2 regions of the Sphingobium sp. B11D3D genome follow, and region 2 is predicted to be linked to the other one. Evidence: riboswitches for the same ligand, from Rfam matches in the RefSeq annotation. Region 2 holds a riboswitch; the other holds the start of a gene.

Region 1 (10,373 bases), 2.1 Mb from region 2:
CCGACAGACTGGCGGCAAGCGCATAATCGATCCCGCTGTGGTTCAGGACCAGCTTGCCAGCCCCGGCACCGAACTGAATGCCCTGCACGGCGTTGATCACACCAGCCGCCTGGGCCGCACTGCCTGCCGCCGCGCCGATGCTCAGCGTGCCGGTGGAGCCGGCGCGATTGCCGATCTTGATCACCTGGGCGCTGAGTTCTGCGCCATCGGCCAGTGTCAGGACACCGGCCCCCTCGGCACCGATATAGAGGCCTTCCTCCGTCCGGATCGCCGAAGACGCGCCGCTCACCGTCACGCTGCCGCTCGAGGCGACATCATTGCCGATGTAGACGCGCACCGCCTCCACCTTGCCGCCGTCCGAGACCTCCAGCGTGCCGCTGCCAAACAGGCCGACATTGATGTAACCCGCCCAGTTCGTCAGGCCATCATTATAGGCGCTCCAAGTCGAGCCAGCGCCGGTCACGATCATGCTCGCCTGCGATCCCGTGAGATTGCCGAGCGTGCCCTGCACCGCGCGCAATGTGCCGCCATTGGAGATCGAAATCGTCGACTGTGCGCCCGCCTCGTTGCCGGCAATGAATAGCCCGCTCATGTCCCAGACCGAGTTGGCACCGCTGATGTTCACAGCGCCTCTCGAGCCGCTGACCGTGCCCACATAGCCATCCGTGCTGGTGACCCGGCCGCCCTGCGCGACGTTGAGCGTTCCTTCGCCGACATTGCCGACGTAGAGAATACCGTCATTGGTCCAGGTGCTGCCCGCGCCATTCACCGTTGCCGTGCCTTTGCCGGTAGCCTCCCAGCCAAGGATGGCGCCCTGCGAACTCGCCGAGGCGCCATTGCTGACCGTCAGCATGCCCTCGCCTGAGATGCCGACACCGATGCGACCGCTGCCGATTTCGAGCGTGGAGCCTGCTCCATCGACGCTGACGCTGCCGACAGCGGACTGAGCCCCACCGATTCGCAGGGATTCGCCGGTGGCGCGGCCGCCCGCCTCGATGGTCAGCGTACCGCTGCTGCCCTCCTGGCTCGCCACATCGATCAGCGCCGCTGCCGACAGCAGGGCGCCGTTGGAAACCGTGGCGGTGCCCGTGCCGCTGTAGCCGACCCGCATGTTCCCGGCGTAGCCGTTACGGGCGAGAACACTGTAGGTCGTGCCTTCGCCGGTAAGGGTCAGCGTTCCGCTCGAGCCAGTGTCCACGCCAAGTGCGCTGGTGTAGGACGTGACTTCTGCGCCGCCAGACACCGTCACATTGCCCTGCCCGATGGTGTCGTTGCCGGTGCCGCCGATGTACAGGCTGAGGCCGTTGCGCCAGACCGTGTTGGCACCGTCGACGGTCATCGTCGCCGTGCCTGAGCCGCTTCCACCGATATAGCTGCCGTCAGCCTCCAGCAAACCACCGTCGGTCACCGAGATGCTGCCCTCATCCGCACTGAACCAGCCATCGGCCGAAACCCAGTCGGCCGGCAGTTCGGAATGCAGCGTACCGACACGGAGCGCCGACCCTTCACCGCTGACGCTGATCGAGCCGCCCGCGCCCATGTAGATGCTGCCATTCACCGTCTCGACCGAGCCGCCATTCATGATGGTCAGCGAACCGGAGGAGTTGGGGTCACGGCTGATCTGTATGGAGCTGGAACTGCTCCAGCTCCCCTCGCCAGAGACAGTGACGGCCCCGGTCGTTCCTCCCATGCCGATCAAGCCCTCGGTGGAATTGAGCGTACCGCCGCTCACGATGTTGAGCGAAGCAATTTCGGCGCCGCCCACGGAGACCGAAGTCGTGACGAGGCTGCCAGTCAGGTTAAATGAACCGCCGGTAACATCCAGCGCGCCATTGAAGGGCGAGCCGTTACCGGTGAACGCGAGCACGCCTTCGCCCGCCTTGACGAACGTCCCTCCGCCGATCAACTCGCCAGCGAACACGGTGTCGCTGCTCTGATCGAGCACGAGCACGCCCCCGTCGGTGCCGACGAGGCCTGCTTGCGCGACAGTGAGCGAGCCCAAGGTCACCTCATTCTGCGAACCACCCACGCCCAGCACGCCACCTTCGACGACATAGTCCTGGCCAACGCCGAATGCGCCATTGCTGCCTGCGTTCAGCGTCCCTTCCTTGACTGTCCAGCCGGTCGTTCCTGTCCCCGTGAGCGTCCAGGTGCCGTCCCCTACCTTCACGAATTCATCGAAATCATTATACTGCACGCCAATCAGGCCGGCATCGAATGACGAGTCGACGATGCCGCCCAGGGCCAGGGTGTTGGTGCCGCTCGCGATATCCGCATCCGCGACGAGACCGGTGATGCTGGAGCCGGCACGCAGTTCCAGTGTCACGTCGCCGGCGCCCATCAGAATGGCGTGGCCGGAGGAAGGCGAGACCTCGATGGTGCCCGAGTTGATGATGGTGGTCGCCGCGCTGTTGGTGACAATGCCGGTTTCACCCAGGATCGACCCGGAATTGATGATCTGGACCGTACCGCTGAGCGTGTCTGCATCGACAGCCGCGATCCCGCTCAGCGATTGCAGCGTGCCGGTGTTGCTGATGACCACATCGCCAAGCGGCGTGCGCGCCTGAACCGCGCTTCCGGTTCTGCCGGTGACAGTGCCGCTGTTGGTGATGGTGATCTTGCCTGAGCCTGCTTCATCCGGATCGAAACCGGCGATGGCGAGAATGCCGGACTCGCCTTCCGCGATCCCCGCATTGGTGATGGTGATGTCACCCACCTGCGAAGCGCCCTGAATCGCTGGTCCGGCGTCCGATGTCGCGGTGCCCTGCGCCTGATTGTCGATCACCACTTGGCCATTCGGCGTCCAGCCGACCAGCGCCTGATTGTTCACCGACGAGACCGACGCATTGTTCGTGATCTTTGCGAGACCGTTGTAATTGACGACACGGATGCCGGCTGCCTGTGCCTCCACCTGGCCAGTGTTCGTCACGGTCACCTCGACCGGCTCGGCATCGTTGAAACCGCCGTCGGCGTAAATTCCCCGCTGGGTGAAGTCTGCGGCCCCGTTGGTTTGCTGGACCGTGATGGCCCCGCTATTGGTGATGTTCACCGATCCTGCGTTGGTGGTGGCAGAGATGCCATTGGTTTCCACGCCTGAGACCGTCAGCGCGGCGCCATTCTCGATCGCGATGTCGCCCGCGATCTGGTTGCGAACCCAAATGCCACCGCTGCCCCCCACGCTGTTGACCGTGACGTCCGGGCCCACGGTGACCGAAATGTCGTTCCGACCCTGGATATTGGAACTGACGTTTACGCCGCCATTATCAGTGGTGCTGATCGTGGAATTGGTGATGAGGAGGGTCGACGTAATATCGCCAGGGCTTGTGTTATCCCACGTATAATAGCTGACGCCATCGGCCGTAATACTCCACTCGTCCTGTGCGCCGTTCACGGTGAGGCTGGTATCACCTCCTTCAATACGAGCCTTCACCGACGAAGGTTCGCAGAAAAAGAGCGTTACATTACCCTCAGCTTGGCAAATGCCAGGCTCGGCATGCGCGACCGAGGCGCCTGCCAGCAGCCCCGCGATACCGACACTGCTGAACAGACCTGCCTTGAGAGCCTGCCGAACGGCGCTGCGCGTTTTGATTGCCTTACCCTGCATTACGAAATCCCCTCGTGTGGGCCCACCGCCCAGATGATGTGAAGGGCAAACCGCCATGCAGGTGCGGTTCAACGGGATTTGAGACAGGGATCGAAGCGCGACGACAGGGAGCGCAGCCTGAGGTTCAAACGAACCCCATGACCTTCTCACAGCAGGCTACACACGATATCCGAAAATGCTCTGTTTCATCCCCCGGTAGCCCCGCTACCCCATTGGGGCCGGAGGCTTTGCGTCCCGCCGTTACCGACAGTTTGCCCTTGTCGAAGGCAACGAACGCCCATCGGGCGGAGCCGTCATCTTCAGGAGGAATATTAACGTTAGCTGAGCGGCAGCGCAACAAAAAAGCCCGGCCTTGTCGAGATGGCGCGCATGCAGATCGGAGCCATGCAGCTGATTTGTCGTGTGAAAATTATCGCCCTCGGTCTGGAGCGGGGTCATAACCGGCCGTGTTAAGCCGATAACTATAGTTAACTTCAACGCAAGCACGACGTCGATTGCGCTGCATCCGTCGCTCTAAAATATGGTTGCCCCCCGCGACGTGATCGTTACAGCCGTCGCTGGTCGGGCAACCACGCCGACAGGCGCCGCACTGCCTCTTGCACTTCGGCTTCCGTGATCGCAAAGCTCAGCCGGATGAACCGATGGCCATTGACCGGATCGTGGTCGACCCCCGGTCCCGTGGCGAGCCCGGTCTCAAGGAGCAGCTTCTTGCAGAACGCAGGGCTATCATCCGTCAATTCGCTGACATCCGCATAGATGTAGAAGGCGCCATCCGGCGGCGCGATGCGTCGCAGACCAAGGGCTGGCAAGGCGTCCAGCAGAATCTCCCGGTTACGGGCATAAGTGGCCCGATGCGCTTCCAGCTCTGACGTGCAGTCCAGCGCCGCCAAAGCGGCATGCTGGCTGATCGATGGCGCGGTCAGGAACAGGCTGCCCATATAGGCGCGTGCCCGCTCGACCATGGCGCGCGGCACGTAGAGCCAGCCGAGCCGCCAGCCGGGCATGCAGTAATATTTGGAAAAGCTGCTGACGATCATCGCGTCGGCTGCGAATTCTCCCATCGAGCGGCAAGGCGCGCCATAGCTCAGGCCATGGTAGATTTCGTCCGAGATGATCGCGATGCCGCGCTCTGCGCACAGCCGCGCAATCGCCTCCAGTTCGGCAGGCGCAATGATCGTTCCGGTGGGGTTGGCCGGGCTGGCGACGATCACGCCCTGCGGCGCTGGATCGAGCGCTGCCAACGCGTATGCGGTCAACTGGAAGCGATCCTGCTCGCCGCATTCGATCTCGACCGGCGTCATGTTGAGCGCGCGCACGGTGTTGCGGTAGGCCACATAGCCCGGTCGCGCCATGGCAATACGGTCGCCCGCCTTAAACCGGGCGCTCAGCGCAAGGACCAATGCCGGCGAGGCCCCGCAGGTAAGCAGGAATTGATCAGGCTCGGCTGCCATGCGGTACCGCTCCCGATACAGCTGGACGAGCCGCGCCTGCAGCGCAGGACTCTCCCAATAGCCCATCGGATCGATGCCAAGCGCGTCGCGCGCAGCGTCCAATGCGGCCTGCGGTGCCCCCGTCGAGGGCTGACCAAACTCCATATGGAGAACCGAGCGCCCCTCCGCGCCCAGGCGATAGGCCAACTTGCTCAATTCTATGGCCTGAAACGGCTCGACTTCCATCAGATGATCCATCGCTCGGTACAGCGCCGATAGCCGGCGGCGGCGCAGATGCCAACGATGCAACCCCACCCCGGCCGTCGTTCGTCCTCGCGGCGCATCTGCCGTGAAATCAAAAAATTGCGCCAGCGTCGTCGGGCGCTTCGAAGACTGCTTTCGGCAGAAAGAAAACGGCAGGTCGTATTTTCGGCCTGCGCGTGACGCGCATTTTCAGGCAGTCTGTCAAGTGGCAGCTCGCAGAAACCTGCATCACGGAAGTAGGGCCTCCGACCCCCTTCAGCGGGAAGCCTCCCCGAAACCAGACCTCCTTACAGCCTGAGCATAAGGTTTGATCGCCAGATACATGAGCGCCGCGCCGCCGGGGGCCATTACGGCGGCGAAGAACGCCATCGAATAGCGCAGCATGCTCTCGTCCTTCAGCAGGAAATCGGTCACGAGCGCGATGAGCAGCGGCCCGAGGCCATTGCCGATGACACTGATGGTGAAGAGATACACCGCGCTGATCTGAGCCCGCATCTCGCTTGGCGTCACCATCTGGATCGCGGCATTCTGCGCAGGCGCGCTGGCGAGGCCGATGATCGAGGAGATCATGCCGCAGAAGAAGGCGAGCCAGGGGCTGGGCATGAGCGAGGTGGCGATCGCGAAGGGAGCGGACAGTGCTTGCGAATAGAAGCAGACCCGCGCCATCGCATCGGGATTGCCGCGCTTGCCCATATATTCCGCAAACCAGGTGCCCAGCGTCAACGCAATCGGCGTGGAGATGAGGAGCGACAGCGCCAGCAGCGGCCCGATCTGCGCCGGTCCCCAGCCATAGGTGCGCTCATAAAAGGCCGCGCGCCACGTCATGAGGCCCGTCGTCTCGATCGCGCCGATGCCGATGCTGAGGAACAGGGGAAGGAACAATATGCGGTTTGACAAGAGATACGCCCCGACCTCGCGCAGCGGTACGCTGCCCTTGCCGCGGCGATTGCGGCGCACCGGCTCCCGCACGGTGAAGAGAAAGAGCAAGGCGGTTGCCAGCCCTGGCAGAGCGCAGACGAGGAAGACGAGCTGCCACTCGCGCATCTCGCCCAGAACCGGGATGTGGACCGGTCCCATCCCGGCAAAGAACGCCACCAGCAGGCCACCAGCCAACAACGCCGTGGCCTGACCGGCGCTGATGCCGAGCTGATAGACCGCGAAGGCACGCGGCAGCTTTGACCTTGGCACCATGTCCGAGATCATCGACATGGACGAGGGGCCGGCGACGGACTCCGCGCCCCCGACGACGCCGCGCGCGAAAAACAGTCCGCCAAAGCTCCTGGCCATGCCACAGAGCGCAGTGGCCAGGCTCCACACCGTCAGGCCGGCCGTCAGGATCATCTTGCGGCTGCGCTGATCCGCGACGCGAGCCATCGGCAAGCCGACGACCATATAGGCCGACGAAAAGGCGAAGCCGATGATGAGGCTGATCTGGGTGTCGCTCAGCGCCAGGTCGCGCTTGATCGGCTGGACCAGCAGATTGATGATGTTCCGGTCGACATTGGAGAGCATGGTCACGAAGGCGATCAGCCAGATCGTGTACCAAGCGCGGGCCGGCGACGGCCAATCGTCGCCGGCTCCAGACGCGCCGGCCGATGCCGGCTGCGTCTGACCCGTGGCTTGCGTGCCGACCGGCTCGCTCATCGCTTGAGACGCACCCCGACGCGGAACGCGCGCCCGACCTGATCGAATAGCACCTGATTGGTGATACCCACCGCGCTGGGCGCAATCGGCGGATCCTTGTCGAACAGGTTACGGATCGCGATGAAATATTCGAAATCGCTGCGGCCGGCCTTCACGTTCCAGCCCAGCGTGAGGTCCGCATAGAAGCGGGCGGCGACGCGATTGGTGCTGATGCTGTTCGCGAGACCGACACTGTAGCCTGCATCCTCGGGGCCGACGAACTCGACGAGGAACTTGCCCTCGGGAATGTAGCGGCCATGCGCACTCACGCTGAAAGGCCCGGCCTTGAGGGTCGCCATGCCGTCCAGCACATAGTCCGGCACGCCGGGGGTGTTGCTGGCGCGGAAGCCGGTCTGGCCGGCGCGGTCGACCGAACCGGCGCTGTCGATGATCATGAGATCGAACGTCTTGGTCGCCAGCAGCCGCAGGTCGAGCGATGCGGCGGCACCGATGCGGGTGCGATAGCTCGCCTCGATGTCCAAGCCCCGGGTCTTGAAGCCATTCACATTCTGCAGACGGTCGTTGATCAGGGTGACTTCGCCTGCCCCGTTCCGCGTGATCAGCGGGCAGAACTCGGTCGCGTTGTTCACCAGACAGCGCGTCGCGATGGTCGATGAGCCGATCTGCGCGATAGCGTCGTTCACGCGGATATTGTAATAATCGACCGAGAGATTGAAGCCCCGCAGAAACGACAGGTTGCTCAGCACCACGCCGGCCGTGAAGGTATCGGCCTTTTCCGGGCGCAGCGTATTATTCGAGCCCGAGACGATTTCGATCAGGCCCTGCTTGCTCGTCACCGGATCGGTGAAGGACGAGAAGCTGCGCGTGACCGAGCCGAACAGCTCATTCACATTGGGCGCCCGGATATCGCGAGAGAGCGTGCCACGCAGACGCAGGAAATCGACCGGCTCATAGACGCCGCCCAGCTTCCAGGTGGTGACCGCGCCGCTCGTGCTGTAGTCGGTGCGGCGCGCGGCGCCGTTCAGCTCCAGGCTTTTGCCCAGCGCACTATCCTTGAGAAGTGGCAGGACCGCCTCAACGAATGCTTCCTTGACCTCGACCTTGCCGTTGGAAGCAGCGAAGTTGGAGACGTAGAAGGCGCCGGTCGGCGAGAGCGGGTCCGTCGAGCCCTTCACCTCGTCGCGGCGATATTCGGCGCCGGCCGCCAGCGACAGCGGGCCGGCCCACAAGTCGATGAGATCGCCCTGCACGTCGAGCGCGGCAACCTGTTGGGTGATCTTCAGGTCGAGCATCGATGTGCCGGTGACATAGGCCAGCGCCTCCTGACTGAAGCGGCCCGCGCCGATCAGGTTGAGCGGCTGGCAGCCATTGGTCGGGTTGGTGAGCGTCGAGCGGCAGATTGGCGTGCCGCCGGGGCCCGAGGTAACATCGGCCGCGAGCAGCAGGCGCGAGCGGATGAGGTTGTTGGTCGCTTCCTGATGATAGGTGCTGCGGCCATATTGATAGTAAGCGTTCCACGTCCAGTTATCAGTGATGGCGCCGGAGAGGCCACCGATGATGCGCAAGGCAGTGCTCTTGGTCGCGCCGCGGGCATTGCCGAGGTCGAGCCCGGCGCGGCCCATGTTGAACTGGGTGATGCCGTTGGCATCCATGACGTCCGTGACCGACCGGGGGAGATATGGATTGTCGCGGCGGACCGGGCCGATCAGCGAGCCTGTGCTGTCGCGCAGCTGTGCACTCACCGAGAAAGCGCGGACTTCGCCATAGGATGCTTCCAGCGTGGCCTTGAGCGCGTCGCTGAATTCATATTCGGCATGGCCATAGGTGCTGAAGCGCTCGACCGGCACCTTGAGAAGCAAGCCGGCGAGGAAGGCGTTCTGGCCCTTCCCACTGCCGCCCTGCTGAAACAGCGAACCCGCGAGCCTGCCGACCTCATAGGGCGCTGTCGTCCCATCCGGCAGGAACTGCAGGCCCTTGAGGGGGCCATTGCTGAGGATAAGGCCGCCCGGGGCTATGGTGGCGGTGTGGACATTGTTGAGAATGCTCAGCGCCGGGGCGCCCGCACCGGCCGCGCCAGCCGGGCGGCCGACAAGCGTCCACTCCTGCGCGCACAGCGAGCGGGCCTGATAGCAGTCCGCCAGGCCATCATTGTCTTCATACTCCCCGCCGAACACGACGTGGCCCCGGCCACCGGCGAAGGATGTGCCGCCGGCCGCCGAGAGGAAGATCGTGCGGTCGTCGCCGCGCTGCGAGATGCCCGACTGGGCCTCGGCGCGAAGGCCATCGAGCTTGTTGTTGAGGATGAAGTTCACGACGCCCGCGACCGCGTCCGAACCATAGGCCGCCGATGCACCGCCGGTCACGACGTCGACGCGATCGATGAGGATGCCGGGAATATAATTGGTGTCGACCGTCCCGCGCGCTGTCGTCGGCACGAACCGACGGCCATTGACCAGCACCAGGGTGCGCTCGCTGCCAAGGCTGCGCAGTTCCAGCACGCGCGAGCCGACGGCATTGCCGGGAGTCGTCTGCGTCGCGGAAGGACTGGAGGTGGCCCGAAAGCTCGGCAACTGGCTCAGCACGTCGCCAATATTCGTCGCGGCAGTTGTCTCCAGTCGGTCGCGGCCAATCGCGGTGACGGGGGTCGGCGCAGTGAAGCCGCCGCGCGTGATGCGCGAGCCCGTCACGACGATCTCCTGCGAACCGGATGCGGCCTGATCCTCGGCCTGCGGTGCTGGACCGCCCTGATCCTGCGCGTGCGCGGCAGAGGCCACGCCGATCGCAGCCATCGCCAGAATGGCCGCAGAATTTCTCAAAACCCGAACTCGTTGACGAAGCGCCAGCATTGCAATTCCTCTCCCCAGTCTCTGCCCATATCGTTCGCCCGACCGCTTCCGTGTGCCACGGCGTAGAGCACGTATGGACATGAATTTACCGACCTAATGTTTAGGGCGACTAGTAATTCATATCCTATCTTTTAAAGTGAAGGCAATGGGTGTTGAAGCATCAAGACTAACAAGGCAGGAGGGCGATGATGGGAAGGTCGAAAGACGCAAAGGATTCGGCGAAAATCACGCCCTTTTCTGCAAAGGATGCGAAGGCGCGGTTCGTGCCAGGACCGCCGCCGGCCCGTGGCCAGGAACCCGGTTCGGATGCTGATTTGCGGGTGCAGATGTCGTGGTGGCTGGTCGGCACCGGCCGCGCGTGGCGCAATCTGCTGGATGAACATCTACGCTTCGCGGGCCAGACACAGCCCCGCTGGCGCGTGCTCGCCTGGGCGCGACTGCAGCCGGGGATTACCCAGACCGAACTGGCGGAGCATATGTCCGTCACCAGCGCCACTTTGGTGGCCATCGTGGACGAGCTCGTCCGTCAGGGGCTGCTTGAGCGGCGTGAGAGCAGCACGGATCGCCGCGTCAAGAACCTGCACC
Region 2 (10,373 bases):
TCCTCGCGCATATGCAGCCCAAGTTTCGATCGACGCCAGACAATATCGTCGACCGAGCGTGCCCACTCATGCGCGAGAAGATAATCCACTTCGGCTTGGGTGAGCCCGGCGCCGAAATGCTGCCCGAGCTCCTCCGCCGTCTTCACGTCCGCGAGCAGCTTGAAGATGCGTGAGCCGTAGCTCTCCGCCAGGCGGCGGATGGTGGTTTCGCCGAGAAAACCAAACTTTTCCCGCAGGTCGGCAATGAGGCCATCCAGCCCTCCCGTACCCAGATCGCCGCCGGGCAGCGGAGCGGCGGCTGTCCAGGCCGGTCGCAGGCTCGGAAGGTGCCGGGCGAGCTTGTCCATCACCTCCTCCGCCAGCGCGCGGTGCGTGGTGATCTTGCCGCCGAAAACGCTCATCACCGGCGCCGCGCCCCCGGCATGATCCAGCGAGAGGACGTAGTCGCGACTGATCTCCGAGGCGTTGGTCGTCGCGTCGTCATAGAGCGGGCGCACGCCAGCGAAACTCCACATCACATCCTGCGGCGTGATCTGCGTGGCGAACCAACGGTTGACGGAGTCGCAGAGATAAGCCGTTTCGGCCGCATCGATCTTCACGACGTCCGGCGCGCCCTGCCACTCCACATCCGTCGTGCCAATCAGCGTGAAGTCGTTTTCATAAGGAATGGCGAAGACGATCCGCTTGTCCGGATTCTGCAGGATATAGGCGTGGTCGCCCTCGTACAGCTTGCGGGTGACGATGTGGCTGCCCTTGATCAGCCGCAATGTGCCCGCGCCCGCAACGCCGGCCCGCTCGGGCAGGAAGTCAGCGGCCCAGGAGCCGGTGGCATTGACGAGCACATGCGCCGTCACGGAGAACGGCGTGCCGTCAGTGCCCTGCAAGGAGACGCGCCAGCCATGCTGATCCCTTTGTGCGGCGAGGCATTTTGTGTGGGTGAGGACCGTCGCGCCATGCTCGGCGGCATCCTGCGCGTTGGCGACGACGAGGCGGCTGTCGTCGCCCCAGCAATCGGCATAGACATAGCCGCGGCCAAATCGAGATTGAATGGCGCTGCCATAGCCATCCCCGGCCAGCCTGATCGCCCGGGAGTGGGGCAGGCTGCTGCGCCCGCCCAGCCGATCATAGAGAAACAGGCCGATGCGCATCATCCACATGGGCCGCATGCCGCGATCTTGGGGCAATACGAACTCGAGCGGGCGGATGAGGTGCGGCGCCGCACGCATCAGCCGTTCCCGCTCCGCCAAGGCCTTGGCGACCAGCCGGAACTCATATTGCTCGAGATAGCGCAGCCCGCCATGAATGAGCTTGGTGCTGGCCGAGGAGGTGTGCGCGGCGAGATCGTCCTGCTCGACGAGCATGACACGCGCGCCACGACCCGCCGCATCGCGCGCAATCGCAGCGCCGTTTATGCCTCCCCCAACGACCAGAACATCATACTCGATAGCCATGAAGCGACTTTCGCAGCGCCTGACAACGAAAGTCAATTACTTTCGTATCTTTCGTATTTTGAAATGGGTAGATGGTCGGCCCCCGGCGCCAGCGAATTTCGCTCGCAAGACTATATTGGCGAGCGAGTTTCCCGTTAGCTTGGCCGGGCGACGGGGTCGGCGCGAGATACGGGACCTATCAGCGCACCGGAAAAGCGAAATTTCAAACGAACCCGTCGGATGTACCCGCGCGGCGTCGGCAGGCTATCAATATCGCTGGACCGCAGCACGCCATGGTGGCTATCGGCTGGGCGATGAGTGTCATCGCAACCATCATGAATTCGGCCACCGGCCAACCCGTTCAGAAAATGACCTTCGGTCGCATGCCCAAGCCCTGGGCCAGCTTCAATCTGGAGAGCGGCGAGCTGGTGACGATCGATCGCGTGCAGGTCGGCAAACCGGCGCCCGGCAAGTTCGTCGCCTCCGTCGAGGTCTGGGTGACGCCGAAAAGCTGATGTCGTCGGGCCCGGAGCGGATGAGCGACATTCTGATCGTCGGCGGCTCGCTCGCTGGCCTCATGACCGGCCTCGCACTGTCGCGGCATGGCTTCTCGATCACGCTGCTCGAGCGCTCGACCGATACGGACCGGACCGGGGCAGCGCTGCAGGTCGGCTATGGCTTGCTCGAGCAGTTGACCGGGCGCCCTCATGCCGCCGGCGCGCTCGCCACGGGCGTCCAGGCATGGCAATCGGTCTATCGCGGTCTGCGCGCAGCGGCGGGCGAGGCCGGCATTGTCATCCTGCAGAACGCCCGTGTGGAAGCGACGGGAGAGGCGGAGGATCGGGCCTGGGCAAGGACCGCCGATGGTCGGCGGTTCGATGGCAAGGTGCTGGTCGGTGCGGATGGCTATCAGAGCGTTGTGCGGCGGCAGATCAGTCCGGAGCGCCCCGATGCGGTCTTCGCGGAGTATCTGGCCTGGGTCGGCTTTGCCGAAGAGTCGGCGCTGTCTGTCCGCTATCCGCCCAATCTGGAGTTTCTCGAATCCGGGCCCTATGTGCTTCTCGGCTTTCCGCTGACAGCCGCCGATGGCAGTCCGGAGCGCGGCCGCCGCCGGGTCGGCTGGGGCTGGTACGACGCCGGACATAACGCAATCCTCCGCAGCACAGGGGCGGTCGAGGGCGCGCTGGTGCGGCATTCGCTGCGCCCGAGCGACATGCCGGATGCGCTGTTCGACGAGCTGGCCGCACTGGCGCCCCGGCACTGGCCATCGCCCTGGCGCGACGCGATCCTGGAATGTATCGCCCGCAAAGCGGTGCTCGGCACACCGGTCGTGGAATATTGTCCGGACCGACTCGTCGCCGGCCGCACGTGTCTGGTTGGCGACGCTGCCCATGTCTGCACACCGATGACGGGCAATGGCTTCGCAACCGCCGCGCAAGATGCTCTCACCCTCGCGCGCTGCCTCGACCCGGCGGCCTTGCGGACCGACCCGAATGCCGCGCTCATGCGATATGAAGTGTCCCGGCTACCCGAGGTGCGTAGACTGGCGCGGTCTGGCCAGCAGATCAGCCAGAATTTCGTGCGCTCTGCCGGTTGAGGCGGTTGCTCTCCGGCATTGCGCCGACATCCTGAGGCCGCACCCCACCCCGCAAACGCTCAAACGAGGACCGACGCTTGGCCGCGTCGCGCGCTCCACGCCCTGACAAGCGAAGCGGGGGGAGAGGAGCCCAAGCGGCGTTTTTCGCGAGACGGGCCTTGGCATTTAGCCCGGATGTGTAATTCGTCGGGATCATAGCGACGGCAACGAAATACATCCTCATGGAATTCGGTTTGGCGCGAGCTAACCGCATCGTCGGTTCGCTTCAGTCCGCGAAGTTCTTGGCGTGTTGCTTAGGCTCCGATGATCCAAACCTCGCGTTTATTTCATTGAAAACAAACGCGCTCCTAATCGTGCTACTCGATCTGCGGTTCAACATGGGAGTAGTCGCACAATTCTCCATCTGGTCGTTCACCACATAGGCGTTGACTGTGTAGCGTATAATAGTTAAATCAAAATTTACCTAATAGCGCCCGAGATTCTCGGTCGAAACGGCAAACCATCGGCGACGATGGGACGCAAAGCCTCCGGTCCCTCACAGGGATAGCGGGGTTACCGAAACGGAGAACTATTGTGGACCTGTCGTCTTCGCGCCTTCCAGATCCTTTCCGCCCTCATCGGGCAACGGCCCGTCTTTGGCGACGGTCAGCAAGCACCCTTACCGATCATCACGTGATCCAGTTGCTTGCGACTGGCTCGCCAGATGCACCCGCTTGTAATCCCAAGACCCGCGAAACGCTGCCGCCCGAGGGCCTCCAAGGCGGGTGGGGTCTGATATTTTCCGATTAAATTCATGTGCATATCAAGAAAGAGAAAGACATCGTCATGTTCGTGAACTTGAAGTCTATCGCGACAATTGCGCTTCTGGGCTCCATCCCGGCGGCAAGCTACGCTCAGTCCTCAGCATCTGTGTCGACCACGGGTACAGCCCGGATCGTTCAGCCGATCTCGATCGCAAAAACCAGCGACCTTGCGTTCGGCACGATCGTGAAACCCTCGGTAGCAGGGACCAACACGGTCACTGTCGATGCCTCGACGGGCAATCGCAGCCTGTCTGGTTCCGGCGACGCCGTTGCCGCTGGTGGCACGACGTCGCGCGCAGCCTACACGGTCTCGGGTGAAGGGGGGCAGACTTTCTCGATCTCGGTGCCCGCCAGCTTCTCCATGACCGGTACGCCCGGCGGCACGATCACCGTCACGCTGACGCCGAGTGCCGCAACGGGCACATTGTCCAGCTCCATCGGCACAGCTGGCACCGCGACCTTCGGCGTCGGCGGTAGCTTCTCCCTGCCCAATACGCAGGCCTCTGGCAATTACTCGGGCAGCTTCACGGCGACCGTCGCCTACAACTGACCTGTGGCAGGAGCGTCTCGTGACGGTCTCATCATCCATCCGGATGGGAGTGCGCCTGTTGCGGGCGACCGCTCCTGCGCTGGGAGCGCTGTGCCTTTGCGCGGCGCTTGCAGCCTCACAGGCGAACGCGGCGGAAGCGACTGCGAAAGGCCAGGTTTCGATCGTGGAGCCAGCTTCGATCACGCAATCGGCGAAGGACATTGTTCTGCAGCCGGTGCTGGTTCTTCAGTCGAGCCTCCGGGTCATGATCTTATCGCCAGGGCCGCAGTCAAACGAGAGCGACCAAAACACCGGGCTTTCGATGGCCGCTCCTATTCAAATCGCCGGGGGCAGCAACCAGACGTTTTCGCTCCTGGTCTCAAAAGCATTCGTCCAGCCAGGCGCAGGGGGTTCGCTTAGTGTACCGATGGCGACGCTGAGCGATGATAATTTCCCGTCCTTTGAAGCCGGCCCCTCGGGGTTCGAGGATGTCCTCATGGGCCGGCTGAGCGGCGATGGCCTTCTGTCTGTTCCTCCATTTCTTTTGAAAGCGCTGCGCGACAGCTACGGGCCCGACGGCGGGCCTTTGCTGGTCCTGGCGCAATATGAATGAGCGAGAGACGCCGGTGATGACTCTGCCAGGCGTCGTGAAGCGTCTCACGCGATCTGCGAACCAACGCAAGAGCATCGCTATCGCTATTGCGTTGGTCGCTGGCGCCTTCCCATCCGCTTTTTGCACTTCCTCTTCTGCCCAGCCTGCGACGACAGAGCAGGCCGGCGGGAGCGCCAGCCTCAACATCAATCCGAAGCGGATCACCTTTGATCGGCTGGGGCGGACGGCGAGCATATTCCTCTTCAACCAAGGGACTGCCGCCGGGGTATATGACATCAGCTTTGTCGACCGAGTCATGTTGCCCACCGGCCAGATCCGCCCGACGGATGAAGCAGACGGCGCGCCGGAGGTGAAAGACCTCAGTGCCAAGCTTCAATCCGCGCGTTCCATGATGCTGGTGACGCCCAGGCGCGTGCTGCTCAAGCCGGGGACGGGGCAGACAATCCGTCTTCGTGCAGGTGGCACCGGCGACTGGCCCGCCGGCGAATATCGCACGCATCTGACGGTGACGGCGGTGCCGCCACCTGACACGGGCCTAACCGCCGATCAGGCTGCAAATGCGGAACCGGGCGCTGTTTCGTTCCGCATCGCATCTGTTCTGGGCATTTCCATCCCTGTGATCGTGCGCATCGGCACGCCACAGGTTGAGGCCGCGATCGAAAACACACGGTTTACGATGGAGAGTCCTGGTCCGGGGTCTGAGCTGAACAGCCCTACGCCGGTCGTCACTTTTGATCTTGTGAGGCGTGGGCCGAACTCCCTTTTCGGCGATATCGAAATCCGGAAGGCGAAGGCGCGCCGTGAGGACGAGCCGTTGGGTGTCGTGCGCGGGATCGGTGTCTATCCTGAGATAGAGCGGCGACAGGTAAAGATCGCTCTGCGCTCTCGTCCGCAGCGAGGCGAGCAAATCAGCGTCGTGTTCACCGACCAAGACACAGCTCCGGGGAAGATACTTGCGCAGAGCCAGATCTCCTTGCCGTAGCCTGTGGATTGGACTGATGCTCATGATCGCCACTGCTCAGCCTACTCCTCTTTGGGCGGACAGCGGCGAACTGGCCGCTGACGATACTCAACTTTTGCTGCTTGAGGTTGTCCTTGACCGGGCACCTTTATCGGATGCGCTTCCCGCACTTCAGGTGGGCGACGATATCGTTCTCATCCCCGTCGGCGCGCTCACGCGCCTTCTCGATCTGGATGTTCAGGTTTCACCAGCAGATGGTAGATTGACGGGGCAGGTGGGCCAGGCTCGCCAGTCCATCTTCCTTGACATTGCATTGGGTGAGGCGCGGGCGGGCACTGCGCGCATCATTCTTAAGCCGGGTGACGCGCTGGAAGACAGCGGAGACATCTACCTGACCGTTTCCCTGATGGAACGGCTGCTCCCGGTGCGAATGACATTGGATGTGTCGGAATTGACGCTCAATCTGGAGGCCCGAGAGAAGCTGCCCGTTCAGATGCGGGCTGAGCGGATGGCGCAGGGAAATAACATCGCACGTTCTGGCGCTGTCCTGGAGCCGGTTCTTTCGGTGGCGGCGCCAGCTGGCATGCTGTCTTTTCCCGCCTTCGATGTAACCACGGATTTGGGTTCCGATACGCGGGGGCAACCCTTTCAAAGGCGGTTCGACGTGCGGGCTTCGGCCGCATTCTTGAACGCTGGGTTTCAAGGTTATCTCGCGTCGGACGATCGTGGGAAGCCAGCTCTGGCGCGGTTGCTTCTTGAGCGGCGTGAGCCGAAGGGCGGCTTGCTAGGTCCCCTGCAGGCGACCAGTGCTTCCTTGGGCGACACATTCCTGCCGGCCCTCGCACTGGGGCCCAGAAGTGTTGCCGCGCGCGGCTTTGCGTTTTCAACCCGGCCTTTGGAGCAGGCGAGCATCTTCGAGCACGTCGATATTCGCGGCGAACTCCCGCGTGGCCATGACGTTCAGATCTATGTGAACGATATTCTGAGCGGTGCGCAGTCGACGGCGGTCGAAGGACGCTACGAATTTGACGATGTCCCGCTGGTTCGTGGCCTCAATGTCATCCGGATTGTGGATTATGGCCCCAATGGCAGCCGCACTGAGACCACACGGGTCATTTCCGTCGGCAGCGGACAGGCCGCTCCCGGAGAAATGATCATTGACTTCGGCATTGGCGAGCAGGGCAAGACCCTCGTTGGCTTTGAGGGCACACAAGAGCCATCCGTGGGCGCTGGGCGGCTCGTCGGTACGTTGAATGTGCTGTACGGCTTTTCCGAAAGCTGGACAGGCGCGGTCGGTCTCGCGCGCTATTCGCCCACGCAGGATGCCGCGCGCTTCCTCCTCTCGGCCGGCGTGCGAGGTTCGGTATTCGGCTTGGCTGTTCAGGGCGATGCAGCGCGAGACAGTCTGAGCGGATATGCTGCTGCCGTGGGCATCGCGGGCAAGCCGTTCGGGATCGCATCGACGATACGACGCGCCGAATTCCGAAATGGCTTTGTCGATGACGCCGCCCCCCATGGTGGTGACGGGCGCGCTCTGCGATCTGGAACCGAAGCAACTTTCGACTTTGGCCTGAAGACCGGAAACCGCTCGATCATTCCGGTGGCCTTGCGGATCGGTCAAGACGCCTATGTGGACGGACAGAGCGCCGTCTATGGGACATTGAGCATGTCGCTTCCGATTGCCCGTGCGCTGGTCTCTGCCAGCTGGGATTATAACCGCATGCCCGGGCCAGCGGCTCAGAACCGATTGACCGGAAATGTCTCGGCTTCTTTCAATCCGGGCTATGACTGGCAAGTTCGGGGCGGCTTTGACTATGATGTGCAGCCCTCTCTTCAGGCCCGATCCTTTAACTTGGCTGTCGACCGAAGCGTGGGAGAAGGCTCCTCCCTGCGGCTCGCAGCCGGACAATCATTTGTAACGACCTGGGATACGACGGCGGAAGCGGGATTGAGTGTCCGCTTGCCGATAGCCGATCTTACCTTCAGCGCGGATTATTCCAGACCCCGAGGGGACTGGAGCGTCGGCATCCAGCTAAGCTTCAGTCTGGCACCCAATCCATTGAGCAGGCGCTATGCTGTGCGGCGCTCCGGGGCGGCATCGGGTGGGAATCTGGCGTTCGAAAGTTTCTTCGATTCCGATGGCAACGGTCGACGAGATCCGGGCGAATTGCCTGTATCCGGGCTCAAGCTGAAAGGCGGGACCAGGGAGGAGGTCACCGACGCGAACGGCCGAGCGCTGGTGACTGGCCTGGGATATGGCCCCTCCGCCCGAGTCACGATTGGGTTGGATGATGTGGATTTGCCCTATGTCGCCGTCCCTCCCCAAATTGTGGAATTTGGGCCCGTCCGGGGCAAGGTGGCGGTGCTGGCTTATCCGTTCAAGCCGGTAGGGGAAGCGCTTGTCCACATCGTCTTGCGGCAACCGACTGGCAAGCTCGTGGGCCTGTCGTCCGTGCGCGCTGCGCTTGTGGGTGAGGATGGCACGCGGAAGGAGGCGGTTTCCGAGTTCGACGGCAGCATTTATTTCGAGAGCCTGCCTCCTGGCACCTATGATCTGCAACTCGATCGCGAGCAGGCCGGGCGGCTGGGCATGGCCATGGCCGCGCCGGTCTCCGTCATTATTCCGGAAGCGGGAGGCATGGCGCAGGACGCGAATGCGACCGTCATTTTCGAAGGGACAAGGCATTGAGACATGCGACCGCATCTGGGGCGGCGCGCAGCGCTTGGCCCACCAGGCAGCCGGCGCCGGTGCGGCGGCTGCGCACACTGGCAGCGACTTGTGCGGCAATGCTCTGGGTGGCGCTTCCACAAGGGTCGGCGTTGGCCCAGTCTTTCACAGTCAACACTATCACAACGAACACGCCGAACTTCGGCAATGTGGCGGCGGCGGCGAGCGGCGACACCGACTTCGCCATTACGACGAGCGGCGCGGTCTCCTCGGCGGCGGGCAGCGGGGGAAATATCGCCTCGGGCACCAAGTCGGCCGCCACCGTCACCATCCGGTGCTCGGGCGGCAGCGCGTGCACGAGCGCGACGGCGATCGTCCGCCTCTTTTCGCTGACGACGATCAGTGGCCGGGCTCAGAAAGTGAAGAACTTCACCGTGGCTTCCGGCACTGGAACGGTGGGCGCTGTCACCACGAATCCCGATGGCTCGATCACCTTTCCCCTGACCGGCTTCTCCTCAACGAGCAGCCGCACCTTCCTCGTTGGAATGACCCTGCCGATTCTTGGCGATAACGCCTCTACCAGTACGAGCGCGTCAGCCTCATGGGGCGTGGGCGTCGCGAAATCGCCGACAGTCCCGTCCGCATCTTCGCTTTCCCGAAACGCGATGGCGACAATTCGGAAGTCGCTGACCCTCACCAAGAGCAGCGATCTGGCGTTCGGCGCGATCCGACCGCCTGCGAGCGGTAGCGGCACTGTCTCGATCAGCAACGTGAATGGTGCCCGGTCCATCGGAACGGGAAGCCCCGTCCTGCTTCCCGGCCTCACCAGCGGTCGCGCGCAGTTTTCCATTGGCGGACAGGCAAGCACGGCGATCACGGTCACGATGCCGGGCAGCCTGACAATGAGCGGGAGCGGCGGGGGCACGCTCAGTGTCACACTTTCGCCATCCGCCAGCGGCGCACAGACGCTGAATACATCGGGCTCCCTCACGTTGGGCGTAGGGGGCACTCTCACGGTGCCGAGTAGCACAGCCTCGGGAGATTACGCCGGCAGCTTTGCCGTTACGGTGAGCTATAATTGACGAGCGTCCTGTTGCGCCTCGGAAGCTGCCGCAGGGCTCGCTTGAACCAGCATCGATGTATCTATTCGCAGCAATAGTAGCGCCCTATGGCCGACTTTGCCTGCGCGATGTCTCGCTCAGACGCCGGTGACCGGGCGAAGGCGTCTCGCGCTTCCTCGACGAGCCGCGCTTCTAGTGCGCGCAGATCGATCCCGGTGCATTGCCCTCCCTGAACGACGGGGCGACCGCGGATGAGCAGACATTCGACATGCTCGGCTCTGGCCCGTCCGAGCACAAGGCGAACGGGATCGGGATCAGGCATGACGCAATCGGCGGCCAGAACGTCGAAGCGAAGGATTAAAAGATCCGCATCCTGGCCCGCTGCGACCGCATGGGCGGGCGTCGCAGCAGTGCCGAGGATGGACTGCCTCCCCCAGTCGAAAACGCCTTTCAGGATTTTGCCGGGGTCCCGGCCCATGCCCCACTTCGTCTCGCGAGCGCCCACATGCCATGCCAGCCTCAGCTCCCGTAGCATATCCTCGTCGTCGTCCAGAGCCATGCCATCCAGCCCGAACGCGACACGCACGCCAGCATCGAGCAGACGGCCGATCTGAGGCATGCCCGACCGGAGACGCAGATTGGAGGAAAGGTTGACGCTCACGATGACGCCGCGTTCGGCGAGTAGCGCGATGTCGCGATCATCGAGCCAGA

What was found. Region 2 has a riboswitch for cyclic di-GMP ahead of M2334_RS16120 (DUF4402 domain-containing protein). Riboswitches for the same ligand answer to the same signal wherever they lie in the genome.
Region 1: another riboswitch for cyclic di-GMP. It lies ahead of M2334_RS06305 (autotransporter domain-containing protein); the one in region 2 lies ahead of M2334_RS16120 (DUF4402 domain-containing protein).

The regions. Positions count from the first base shown of each region.
Region 1 covers NZ_JAOQOG010000001.1:1,325,349-1,335,721, reverse strand. The annotation lists gene M2334_RS06305 (autotransporter domain-containing protein) at 1-3,391, opposite strand, end outside; cyclic di-GMP riboswitch class I at 3,796-3,870, opposite strand; gene M2334_RS06300 (pyridoxal phosphate-dependent aminotransferase) at 4,150-5,292, opposite strand; gene M2334_RS06295 (MFS transporter) at 5,554-6,942, opposite strand; gene M2334_RS06290 (TonB-dependent receptor plug domain-containing protein) at 6,939-9,758, opposite strand; gene M2334_RS06285 (MarR family winged helix-turn-helix transcriptional regulator) at 10,052-10,373, shown strand, end outside.
Region 2 covers NZ_JAOQOG010000001.1:3,470,030-3,480,402, reverse strand. The annotation lists gene glpD (glycerol-3-phosphate dehydrogenase) at 1-1,451, opposite strand, end outside; gene M2334_RS16130 (hypothetical protein) at 1,745-1,945, shown strand; gene M2334_RS16125 (FAD-dependent monooxygenase) at 1,966-3,027, shown strand; cyclic di-GMP riboswitch class I at 3,511-3,587, shown strand; gene M2334_RS16120 (DUF4402 domain-containing protein) at 3,853-4,380, shown strand; gene M2334_RS16115 (hypothetical protein) at 4,400-4,972, shown strand; gene M2334_RS16110 (hypothetical protein) at 4,965-5,954, shown strand; gene M2334_RS16105 (hypothetical protein) at 5,971-8,622, shown strand; gene M2334_RS16100 (DUF4402 domain-containing protein) at 8,721-9,683, shown strand; gene M2334_RS16095 (amidohydrolase family protein) at 9,745-10,373, opposite strand, start outside.